DNA from 3 places in the Micromonospora sp. WMMD1082 genome. Region 3 is predicted to be linked to each of the others. Evidence: riboswitches for the same ligand, from Rfam matches in the RefSeq annotation. Region 3 holds a riboswitch; each other region holds the start of a gene.
The links. Region 3 has a riboswitch for cyclic di-AMP ahead of O7615_RS13085 (NlpC/P60 family protein). Riboswitches for the same ligand answer to the same signal wherever they lie in the genome.
Positions count from the first base shown of each region.

Region 1: another riboswitch for cyclic di-AMP. It lies ahead of O7615_RS18345 (hypothetical protein); the one in region 3 lies ahead of O7615_RS13085 (NlpC/P60 family protein).
Region 2: another riboswitch for cyclic di-AMP. It lies ahead of O7615_RS33330 (C39 family peptidase); the one in region 3 lies ahead of O7615_RS13085 (NlpC/P60 family protein).

Region 1 is NZ_JARUBM010000002.1:3,997,827-4,001,737, reverse strand. It holds gene O7615_RS18365 (hypothetical protein) at 1-451, opposite strand, end outside; gene O7615_RS18360 (copper ion binding protein) at 484-693, opposite strand; gene O7615_RS18355 (metal-sensitive transcriptional regulator) at 813-1,109, shown strand; gene O7615_RS18350 (YibE/F family protein) at 1,402-2,766, shown strand; cyclic di-AMP (ydaO/yuaA leader) riboswitch at 2,933-3,064, shown strand; gene O7615_RS18345 (hypothetical protein) at 3,068-3,911, shown strand, end outside.
Region 2 is NZ_JARUBM010000002.1:7,241,298-7,245,208, forward strand. It holds gene O7615_RS33315 (hypothetical protein) at 1-494, opposite strand, end outside; gene O7615_RS33320 (helix-turn-helix domain-containing protein) at 532-969, opposite strand; gene O7615_RS33325 (SDR family NAD(P)-dependent oxidoreductase) at 1,016-1,771, shown strand; gene O7615_RS33330 (C39 family peptidase) at 1,852-2,703, opposite strand; cyclic di-AMP (ydaO/yuaA leader) riboswitch at 2,940-3,081, opposite strand; gene O7615_RS33335 (hypothetical protein) at 3,361-3,911, opposite strand, start outside.
Region 3 is NZ_JARUBM010000002.1:2,839,756-2,843,666, reverse strand. It holds gene dcd (dCTP deaminase) at 1-483, shown strand, start outside; gene O7615_RS13085 (NlpC/P60 family protein) at 560-1,600, opposite strand; cyclic di-AMP (ydaO/yuaA leader) riboswitch at 1,613-1,748, opposite strand; gene O7615_RS13080 (C40 family peptidase) at 1,967-2,977, opposite strand; gene O7615_RS13075 ((Fe-S)-binding protein) at 3,226-3,911, opposite strand, start outside.

The DNA.
Region 1 (3,911 bases), 1.2 Mb from region 3:
GAGAGCCCAGTGGCGAGGCGATCCGCCAGGTGCCGTCGGCGGCCATCTCGGGGTGCACGTGCCGGAAGCCGGAGAGGTCGCGGCGGGCCACGATCAGGTGCATCCGTTCGTCGTGGCTGACGTCGTACCCGGTCACCGGCTCGCCGTCGGGGCCGGTGATCCGGAAGGCGAACTCGCCTGCCGGCGCACCGACCGGCACCAGGGTGTAGCCACGGTCGGAGACCAGCAGCCCGCCGGGCAGGTGCCCGCCCGCCCCCTGGTCAGGCCCCTCGCCGCCCGCGTCGTGTCCGGCGGCACCCGTGTCGTGGCCGTCCCCGGGGCCGGTGCCCTCGCTGTCGTGGTCGGCGACGACCACGCTCGCGGGACCGGTGATCTGGCCCACCCCGTACGCCGCGCCGAACACCGCCGCGAGGCCGAGCGCGAAGCCGCTCAGCTTCGTCGCCGCGTTCATCGTGCCTCCTCGGTTCCTCACCTCCGGCAGTCTCAGGCGCCGGTCAGCTCGTATCCCGCCTCGTCGACGGCGGCACGCACCGTGTCGTCGGTCAGCGGCTGGTCGCTGGTGACGGTGACCCGGCCGGCGGCCAGATCCACCTGGACGTCCTTGACGCCGGGGATCGCGCCGACCTCGGCGCTGACCGCGCTGACGCAGTGCCCGCAGGTCATGCCCTGCACCTGGTACGTCGTGGTGACCATGGAACCTCTCCTCTCCTTCACCCGCGCGAGGCGGGTCGAGCACACTGTCCGGATACCCGCCGGGGGTATCGACCGGTCGACCGTACCATACCCCCTGGGGGTAGGTTATCCTTGCTGGCATGACCACACCGACGCCGATCCGCGGCTACACCGCCAGCAAGGACCAGCTGCTCGCCCGGCTACGCCGGGTCGAGGGCCAGGTACGCGGCATCGAGAAGATGGTCGACGAGGATCGCTACTGCATCGACGTGCTCACCCAGATCTCCGCCATCCAGGCCGCGCTGGACAAGGTCGCCCTCGGTCTGCTCGACGGGCACGCCCGGCACTGCATGCACGAAGGCGCCGCCGAGGGCCGCGCCGACGAGATGGCCACCGAGATGATGGCCGCCGTCGGCCGCCTGATGAAGCGCGGCTGACCCGGGTCGGGTACCGCGACACGCGCTCGCGACCTGCGTTCCGATCTGCGGCTGGTTACCATTCGCACACGATGGCCAGCCGAAACCCGTGCCTTGCGGCCCGCGCCCGCTGTCGGGCGCCCGCCCCCGCCGACCCTCGGCGGCCGCCGAGAGCCCGCATCCGGCTTACGGTACGCAGCCACCACGCCACGCTCAGGCCATTCGGGCCGCGCGTCGCCACGGTCGTCCGGCGACACTGAACCGTCTCGCCCATCGACACGTATTCCGCCCTGAAATCGTTGGGAGACACTGAATGGGCGCCGACCACACCCGTTCCGCTCCGCCCGCCCCGCCCGGGGTGCGGCGGATCCTTGTCGTGACGGTGGTCCCCCTGCTCCTCGCCACCCTGGTCGCCGCCCTCGTGCTCTGGCCCCGGGACGCGCCGCGGCCGGAGGCAGCGGACGACGCGCCCCGCTACCACGGCACGGTCACCCGGGTGGTGAGCGAACCCTGCCCGCCCAACCCCGCGGTCCCGGAGGGCACTCCGACGACGGCGGAGGGGCCGTGCGGCACGGCCACCGTCCGGGTGCAGAGCGGCCCGGACGCCGACCGGGACGTGCAGACGCCCATCCCGGCCGGCCCCGGTGCACCCCGGGTCAGCGTCGGCGACGACATCATCCTGGTCTCGCTGATCGACCCGGAGGACCCCTCGATCAGCACCTACAACATTGCCGAGCACCAGCGCGGCAAGCCGTTGGTGTGGCTGGCCGTGCTCTTCGCCGCCGCCATCGTCGCCTTCGGGCGGCTGCGCGGGCTGGCGGCGCTGGCCGGCCTCGCGGCCAGCTTCGCCATCCTGCTGACCTTCGTGCTGCCCGGCATCAGTGCCGGCCAGCCGCCGCTGGTGGTCGCCATCGTCGGCGCATCGTTGATCATGTTTGTGGTGCTGTACCTGACGCACGGCATATCCGTGCAGACGTCGGTGGCCGTCCTCGGCACGCTCGGCGCCCTGGTGCTGACCGGGCTGCTCGGGCTGGCCGCCACCGGGGCCACCCACCTGACCGGATTCGGCAGCGAGGACGCCACCACGCTGTCCATGTTCCGGGCCGATGTCGACCTGCACGGCCTGCTGCTGGCCGGCATCATCATCGGCTCGTTGGGCGTGCTCGACGACGTCACGGTCACCCAGGCCGCCGCGGTCACCGAGCTGCGCAACGCCAACCCGAACTTCTCCCGCGGCGAGTTGTACCGCTCGGCGACCCGGGTCGGGCGGGCGCACATCGCCTCGGTGGTCAACACCATCGTGCTGGCGTACGCCGGCGCGTCGCTGCCGCTGCTGCTCCTGTTGACTGCGGACACCCGCGCGCTGGGGCAGATCGTGACCAGCGAGTTCCTCACCACGGAGATCGTCCGCAGCGTGGTGGCCACCCTCGGGCTGATCGCCGCCGTACCACTGACCACCGCCCTGGCCGTGGTGGTCAGCACCGCCGGTCGCGGCGGCACCGCCAGCCATGTCGAGGCGGGCGGTCCCACCGGCGAGCCCACCCCCGCAGTCCCCCGGCCGGCGACGGACCGGGCCGAGGCGCTCCACGCCCTCAGCACCCCACCCACCCGTAACACGTCCCCCGCCACCCGCACGGGGTGGCCCGACCCGGACAGGAGCACCGACAGCACATGGTGACACTCCTCAGCGTGACCACCCCCGACGATGCGGCCGAGTTTCGTGTCGCTGGTCACCCACCGCGATTACGAAATGACGCATCTAGCCGGGTTCGGGGCGTAGAAGCACCGATGGACTGTCGGGTAACCTCACTGCCGGTCACCGCCGAAGGCGCGCAGCGGCGCCTGCGGTGCCGCCGCCCAATCGCCGCCAGGCGAGCCGGGAACCCAGGTACGTGGGGTGAATCCGCGAGAGCGGTAGGGACCACTTCCGTCCCGAACCCGTCAGCTAACCCGGTCGGCGGTCGATGGAAGGGACGACAGTGACGGCACCCCTACGCCGCTGGTTGACACCCGTGGTGGCCGTGTTCGCCGCGTTCGCCGTCTTCGCCGGTTCCGTGCCGGCGACGGCCGCGCCGACGAACCCCAAGCCCGCGCAGCATGACGACGACCCGCCGATGCTCAACGATCTGATCGAGGCGACCAACCGGGACTTCTCCAAGGCCAAGGCCAAGCTGGAGAAGTCCAAGAAGAAGCAGCTCCAGTACGCGGTGGAGGTCCGCCGCGCCCAGGCGGACTTGGACGCGATCTCCCCGCAGGTCGCCCAGATCGCCACCCAGTCGTACCGGACGGGCCGGGTCGGCGCGATCGCCATGCTCCTGCAGAGCAACGCCCCCGACTCGTTCATCGACCGTGCCTCCGCACTGGACGAGTTGAACCTGGTCAACGGCAAGAAGCTGGGCGAGGTCAACTCGGTCAAGCTCCGCGCCGAGCAGGCCAAGCTCGCGCTCGACGCCGAGGTACGCGAGCAGCAGAAGCTGACCAACGACATGGCGCGCAAGAAGTCCGAGGCCGAGAAGTCGCTCCGGCTGGTCGGCGGTGTCGGCCTCACCGGCGGACTGGTGGACGCCACCTCCCCGGTGGCCCGGGTCGGCCCCAACCGGGCGTCGGACGGCGGCTGGAAGTCCGAGTCGTGCAACCAGAACGACCCGACCACGTCGGGCTGCATCACGCCCCGGACGCTGCACATGTACAAGGAGGTCAAGCGGGCCGGCTTCAACCGGTTCGTCGGCTGCTTCCGGCCGGGCGACAAGTTCGAGCACCCCAAGGGGCGGGCCTGTGACTGGTCGCTGGAGAACAGCGGCTTCCGCCCCTGGCACAACAACG
Region 2 (3,911 bases), 4.4 Mb from region 3:
TTCGCGCGCAGGTCCCGCAGGAGCCGGCGGTACTCGTCGCCGCCCTCGGCGACCGCCTCGATCGCGGACTGGTACGACCGACTGATGACCACCTCCCGGGGGTCGGAGACGACCAGCGGCGCGGCGTCCGCCCGGTCGAGCACGACGACCGAGTCACCGAGCACCAGATACTCGACGACACCGTCGGCCACCCGCAGCATGGCCACGGTCGCCGACGGGCTGATCGGGTCGGTGACGTCGCAGGTGTCCCGGTGCGCGTCCGTCACCTCGGCGATGGCCTCGGCGAGCAGCGCCGGCAGGCTGCGGCCCCGCACGAGCGACAGCAGGCCGAGGAGACTGCCGCCCAGCCGGTAGGCGTACCAGGCCACCCCGTGCCGGCAGATCGCTTCCGCGCCGGAGAAGCCGCCGGCGCCGTCGACCAGCACCGCCGCCGTCGGTACGGCACCAGCGAAGTCCTCGTTCACCCGGCCGGGCCGCGCGGCAACGCTCGTCATCGTCACCCGCATGTCCGGCCGCCGCCCGTCCCGCCGGTCACGGCGTCGCCCCCGAGACCCCGACCACGCCCGACGGCACGTCATGCCGGATCGGCGACGGCGGTGGTCCCGGTGCCGCCCGCGACCGGGCGCGCGCCTGCTCGATGTCCGACGCGTGGGCGACCGCCCACTCGCCGAGGGCGATGATCAACGGCAGGAGCGAGCGGCCCAGGTCGGTGAGCGCGTACTCGACCCGCTCGGCCGTCGACCGACGGCTGACCAGTCCGTCACCTTCCAGCAGGCGCAGCGTCCGGGTGAGGATCCGCCTGCTCAGCCCCTGGACCGCGCGGTCGAGTTCGTTGAAGCCGTACGGGCGGTCCTGGAGCACGGCGAGGATCAGCACGCTCCACTTCTCACCGACCCGGCGCAGGATGTCGGTCGCGGCGCAGGCGTCGTGGTCGGCCGGGGTCACGGGAAGTCGCAGTACCGGTGACATCAATGTGCCTTCTTTCGCGCGAGCCGGCCGGATTCCACCATGAAGTATGCGCACAGTGGTGATCACGGGTGGGACACGCGGCATCGGCAGGGCGCTGGCCGACAAGCTCCGGCAGGGCGGAGACCGGGTCATCGCGATCGGCAGCGCCGACGCGGATCTCACGTCGATCCGACAGACCGCCGCGCTGGCGGCCCGGCTGCCCGACCGGATCGACGTGTTGATCCTGTCGGCGGGACGCTTCGACCCGCGGCGGATTCTCACCAGCGAGGGCTTCGAACAGACCTTCGCCATCGGCGTCCTCAGCCGTTACCTGCTCGCCGAACGGCTCCGCCCGGCTCTGGAACGCGCCCCGGCGCCGATCATCGTCAACCTCTGCGGCACCGGTGGAATCCCCGGCGGCCGCATCCACTGGGACGACCTGCAACTGAGCCGGGGATACCGCATGCTCACGGCCATCTTGCAGGGCACCCGCGCCAACGACCTGCTCGGGGTCGGCTTCACCGCCGCCGACGCGCAGAGTCCCATCCGGTACGTGCTGTACAACCCGATGTTCGTCAACAGCGGCATGCATCGTCAGTTCCGCCAGCCCATGCGCACCCTCATCGGCGCGGCGGCGGCCCTCTTCGGATCCGCACCGGACGTCCCGGCCACGCAGCTCGCCGCCCTGCTGGCTGAGCCGCCGGCCGCCCCACTGACCGCGCTCCGCCGTGGCACCCCGGTGCCGCTGACCCGCCCGGAGTTCGACCAGCCCACGGCCATCCGGCTCTACCAGCGTCTCGCCGACCTGACCGCCGCGTACTGAGTCGCGCGGACGGAGTCCGGCTTACCGCGGGTGGAGCCCTCCCGTTGACGGGAAGGCCCCACCTGCGGCAGCTCGTGACCTCAGGCGGAATAACCGCGGGTGGCGGCCCAGTTGGCAAGGTCGATGGTGGTCATCCAGTACGACGGGTAGGACGCGTTGGCCGAGTCGGCGATCCGCACCAGCCGACCGTCGTCCTCGTAGCCAACCACCGCGACGTAGTGTCCGCCGGGGAAGGAGTGCCAGCCCCCGTTGGTGTCGGTGGCACTGCCGGCGATGTTCACCACGACACCCCGGCCGTCGGTGATGGCCGCCACGACGTCGGCCTGGAGCTGATCCATCTGGGCCGGGGTGGCCGCGCCACCGCGAATCATCGTGGTCTGGTACGGGCTGCCCTTGACCGTGGCGTTGAGCACGCGAGTGGTGTCCGCAGCCGAGTTGGTGCCCGCGTACGTGGTGCCGAGCTGACTGGCCAGAGCGTCCTGGCTGCGCTCGATGCCAGCGGCGCTGAGCGCGTTGCGCACGGCGGCCGGGCCGCAGTAGTAGCCGTTCGTCTGGGCCTGGTACTGGTAGTCCAGCAGCTTCGACGCCGGCGGTTTCGGCGCCGCCTTCTTGCTGGTCGCGTCCGGGTCCGGCGTGGCGGAGGTGGCCTTCGGCGAGGGCGACGGAGAGGCGGCGGCGCTGGCGGGAGCCGCGCTGCTCGGCGCGGTCGACGGGGTCTGCTCGCCCCGGGCGTCACTACGGGAGACCGCCGTGTCGCCGCGCAACTCGGCGGTGGTGGTCGTGGTCTGTTCGGTGGCCGGGGTGTCCTCGGTGCCGGTGAGCAGGGCACCGGCGCCGGTCGCCAGCACGAGCGCGGCGGCCGAGGCGGCGACGATCCGGTACGGGCGTTCGGTGGCCAGCCGACGGAGCTGGCGCTGGACAGTGTGCTTCACGGAGATCCTCCACGGGGCTCAGGGGCGCACGGCGCACACGTCTCCGGCGGTCGGCGGCAGGCAGTGCCGGCGACCACCCGGGGGACGCGGATGGACCGTGCAAGGGGATGTGCCCGGGGCACCGGGCGGCGGCGATGGCCGGTATCAGCTCGCGGTCGGGCCGGCGAGCACGGGCACCGCAGTGCCGTGGAGGCGGGGGAACAGCGGGGGAATCACAACGAACTGCACGAGGTGGAAACTCCTTCCGACACCGCCGACCGGGTTAGCTGACGGATTCGGGCGGGAAGATCGCCCTACCGCGGGCCAAGGCTCGCGGATTCACCCCAGTGGTGCAGTGGGTCCCCGGTTCGTGAGATCACGATTGAGCGGGTCGGCGCGGCGTCGCCTTTTGCGATCGGTTACCGCACCGGACGCGCCGACACTACTGGCCGGTCACTGGTAAGCCAACCCCGCTTGAGCTGGCTAAACATGATCCAGCGCGGCAATTTTCGGGTAACCAGCCACTGTCGTCGCTCAATGGGATCCATGGCGTTCCGAGCGCTTTCAGGTGAGAACCGGACGGCTCGTGGACAATGCCCACGAAGATTGCTGCGGTAATCGACCCGTCTACGCGCAGTGACCGATTTCCGGGTGGCTGTGACCCGGCTCACCGAATCTTCAGCCCAACCGGGCGGGCCGCCAGCGCAGGATCGCGACCGGGTGGCCGACGGGGGCCCGGCGCGGGGCGGGAAGACGGTTCGGCCGCAGCCGCTCGGCGGCCGCGTACGCCTCCGCGGAGAGGGTACGGGCCGCTTCGGTGGCGAGTTCCGCCGCCCGCCACAACTCGCGCTCCCGCTCGGCGGCGGCCCGGTAGGCGGCGAGCCGGCTGTCGCGTACCACCCGGGCCAGGACGATCTCCTGCTCGGCCGGGTGGCGCCGGGGATCCCAGCCGGCCCGATGCGCCAGCACGTCGCTGAGCTGCCGGGCGGTCAGGTCTCCACGCCAGTGCGCGGCCATCGCGGCGCGGTGCAGCCAGCGCTCTCGGGCGGCGTACTCGGCGGGGGTGCGGGGCGTACGCGGGGTGGGCAGACCGGCGGTGCCGGCCAACCGCCGGACCGCGGACTCCGCCTCGTCGTACGCGGCCCAGGCGCGGTCCAGCTCCGCCTGGGCGACCCGCCACCCGGTACGCCGCCGGTCGGCGTTCTGGGCGGCGCCGGTCGCCGCGACCG
Region 3 (3,911 bases):
GACGTACGCCTGGACACGTTGTTCCGGGTCTTCAACAACCACCTGTACACCCACATCGACCCGGCCACCCGGCAGGACGACCTGACCTCGGCGGTCGAGGTGCCCGACGGCGAGCCCTTCGTGCTGCACCCGGGTGAGTTCGTGCTCGCCTCCACGCTGGAGGTAATCTCGCTGGGCGACCAGCTCGCCGGCCGGCTTGAGGGCAAGTCGAGCCTTGGGCGGCTCGGCCTGCTCACCCACTCCACCGCCGGCTTCATCGACCCCGGCTTCTCCGGCCATGTCACCCTGGAGCTGTCCAACGTGGCCAACCTGCCGATCACTCTCTGGCCCGGCATGAAGATCGGCCAGCTCTGCGTCTTCCGGCTCTCCTCGCCGGCCGAGCACCCGTACGGTTCGGCCGTCTACGGCTCGCGCTACCAGGGCCAGCGCGGCCCGACGCCGAGCCGCGCGTGGCAGAACTGGCGCACCTGGCCCACCCGCTGACCCCGCCGCGGTCAGCCGCCGCCAGCGGGGCCCGCACCGGGATCGCGCAGGCCCCACCGTCGTACGCCCGAACGCCTCAGCCGGGCCGGCCGAAGCTGTGGATGGGGCTGCCGTCCAGCCGCTTCATCTTCACCGGCTGACCCGCGCGGGAGGCGTGCACCACCCAGCCACCACCGACGTACATGCCGACGTGGTGCAGGTCCCGGTAGTAGAAGACGAGGTCGCCCGGGCGCAGCGCGCTGCGGCTGACCGAGGCGGTGACCTGACGCTGCCGCGCCGCGTTGTGCGGCAGCGCCACCCCGGCCCGCGCCCACGAGGCCAGCATCAGCCCGGAGCAGTCGTACGCGTTCGGCCCCTCGGCACCCCAGGAGTACGGCTTGCCGATCTGGGCGCAGGCGAACGTGACCGCCTCGCCGGCCGGCCCGCCGGGATAGCCGGCCGGGCAGGGCGCAGGTCGCAGCGGGCCACCGCTCCCCCGGCCGTACGCCTGGGTGCGCAGCCGCTGCAACCGGTCGATCTCGGCGTCGATCTGCCGCCGCTTCTCCGCGAGTTCGGCCTCGGTGCGGGCCAGTTGGTTGATGGTGCGGTCCAGTCCGGCCTTGGCGGCGGCGAGTTCGTCGCGCAGGCCACTCGCGTGCCGCACGTCCTCCTGCTGGTAGCGGGCGTAGCGGTCGAGCAGGCCGAGCTGTTCGATGACCTCGCCCGGCGACCGGCTGCCCAGCAGGGTGTTGACGGCCCGTACCTGCTCTCCCTTGTACGCCCCGGCGGCCAGCCGGCCGACCCGGTCCATCGCCTCGTCCACCTGGCGTTCCAGTGGTGCCATCCGGGCGGCGAGGGCGTCGGCCTGCCGCCGCTTCGCGGCCAGGTCCTGTCGGGTGGCGTTGTGCCGTTCGATGACGGGTTCGAGCCGGTTCCAGTCCTCGTCGATCTGGCGCTCGATGTCGGCGACCGTCGGATCGGCCTGGGCCGCTGCCGCGCCACCGGTCAGGATCACGGCGGTCGCGGCGAGTGCGGCAAGTGCGGTGGTGCAGCGGTACCAGCGGAAACGCGGCGCATCCGGCGGGCGGCCCGGCAAGGCGGGCCGCTGCGACGGTGGCCGCGGGGCATGGTGTGCCACCGGGCTCCGTACTCCTTCTTCCCATACCGCCTACCGGGTTAGCTGACGGGTTCGGGCGGGGAGGGGGCGCCCTACCGCGACGATCGCGGATTCACCCCGGGTACCTGGGTCCCCGGCTCGCTCGGAAGCGACTCGACGGTGTCGGACCGTTACCGCCCCGGTGGGCGGATCTGCTACCGGGCCGACGATTGCCCAGCGTAGGGACGATCGGCGTCGATACGCAACAGATCCGCACCGTCACTGTCGGTGCTGACATCCGACAGCGACGAGGGCCCCCGGCAACTTGACCGGGGGCCCTCGGGCGTTCCTGCGCGCCCGCTCAGCGGCGTCGACCGCCGAGCCTCAGCGGCGCTGTCCGTCGACTACTCAGCCGGGGCGACGGAAGCCGGCCACCGGCATGGTCGTGATCGGAGAGACGTTGACCGGCTTGCCGGCCCGTGCCGCGTGGACCATCTGGTTGTTGCCCAGATAGATCCCGACGTGGCTCACGTCGCTGCGGAAGAAGACGAGATCGCCGGGGCGGGCGTCGGCCCGGGAGATGGCCTTGCCCTCGTTCCACTGGGCACCGGTGTAGTGGGTGAGGTAGATGCCGGCGGCCTTGTACGCGTACTGGGTCAGGCCCGAGCAGTCGAACGAGTTCGGCCCGGTGGCTCCCCAGACGTACGGCTTGCCGACCTGCTCGCACGCCGTCTTGATGGCGGTCCGCGCCGCGGCGCTGACGACACCGTTGATGGTCGGGCAGTTGGTGGTCTTCACCGTGGTCACCGGCAACGACCGCTCAAGCCGCTTGATCTCGCCGTCGATCTGCTTCTTCTTCGCCGCCAGTTGCTTTTCCTTCGCCTCCTGGTCGGCGATCAACGCGTCGAGCTTGGCCTTCTGGTCGTCGTACTTCTTCCGGATCTTCATGACGCCATCAAGCTCTCGACGCTCCTGCGCGGCGAGCCGGTCGAGGAGGGCCATCTGCTCGCCGAGCTCGTCGGGCTTCGCGTTGAGCAGCACCGCGCCGAGTTCCTGGGACGGGCCGGTGATGTAGTAGCGGGAAGCGAGATCGGCCACCCGGTTCATCGCCAGCTCGGATTCCAGGGCCAGCGGCTGGATCTTCTTCTGCAGGTCCGCCGACTTCTGCCGGTTGACCCTCAGCTGAGCGCGCACCTTGTTGTACTGCTCGATGGTGGGCTCCAGCTTCTGCCACTGCTTGTCGATCTGCGCCTCGATCTCGTCGACCGAGGGCTCGGCGTACGCGGGGGCGGCGAGCAGGCCGGCACCGACCGCGGCGGCGGCGACCAGAACGACCAGTTGGCGGGCGGCCCTGCGCAGCCCGCCCGGACGGGATCGTCCCGGCGCATGACGATGAAGGGGCATGGTTGCCACCGGCAGCGACTCCTTTGCAACCGACCACCGGGCGTCCCGCGAACGGTAGGAGGCGAGACAGACGACCCGCGACGGTCGGTGCCTCACATTAGGGAAGCCGCCGTACGGAATCAAGGCGACCAACGGATCATTCACCTTTGCGCGACCGGTCGCACACAAAGGGTGTCGGCCAATTCGTTACAGTTACGTTCGTAAATGCCAAAGCGGCGCGGCGGCACCGGTGCGGGTGCCGCCGCGCTCGCGTACGCCATCGGTCAGCCGGCGACCGGCGCGTTCTCCTCGGCGCCCGCGGCCTGCTCGGGGCGGACCGAACGGAGCAGGACGCTCGCGACGTCGACCACCTCGACCTGCTCGCCGGCGCCCTTGCCGTTCACCCCGTCGTTGAGCATCGTGGAGCAGAACGGGCAGCCGACGGCGACCGTCCTCGCCCCGGTGGACATGGCCTCCTCGACCCGGTCCACGTTGATCCGCTTGCCGATCCGCTCCTCCATCCACATCCGGGCGCCACCGGCGCCGCAGCAGAAGGAGCGTTCGCTGTTGCGTGGCATCTCGACCAGGCCGCCGTCACGGCCCGCGCCGGCTGCGCCGTTCTGGCCGCCATTGAGGGCCGCGCCGAGCACCTCGCGCGGTGGGGTGAAGACCCGGTTGTGCCGGCCGAGGTAGCACGGGTCGTGGTAGGTCACCCCGCCGTCGATCGGCTGCACCGGGGTGAGCCGGCCGGTGCCGACCAGGTGTGCCAGCAGCTGGGTGTGGTGCACCACCTCGAACTCGCCGCCCAGCTGGCCGTACTCGTTGCCCAGGGTGTTGAAGCAGTGCGGGCAGGTGGCGACGATCTTGCGCGTTGCTTTCTCCCGGCCCTCGAACGCCTCGTTGAGGGTCTCGACGTTCTGCTGGGCGAGCATCTGGAAGACGAACTCGTTGCCGATCCGGCGGGCCGGGT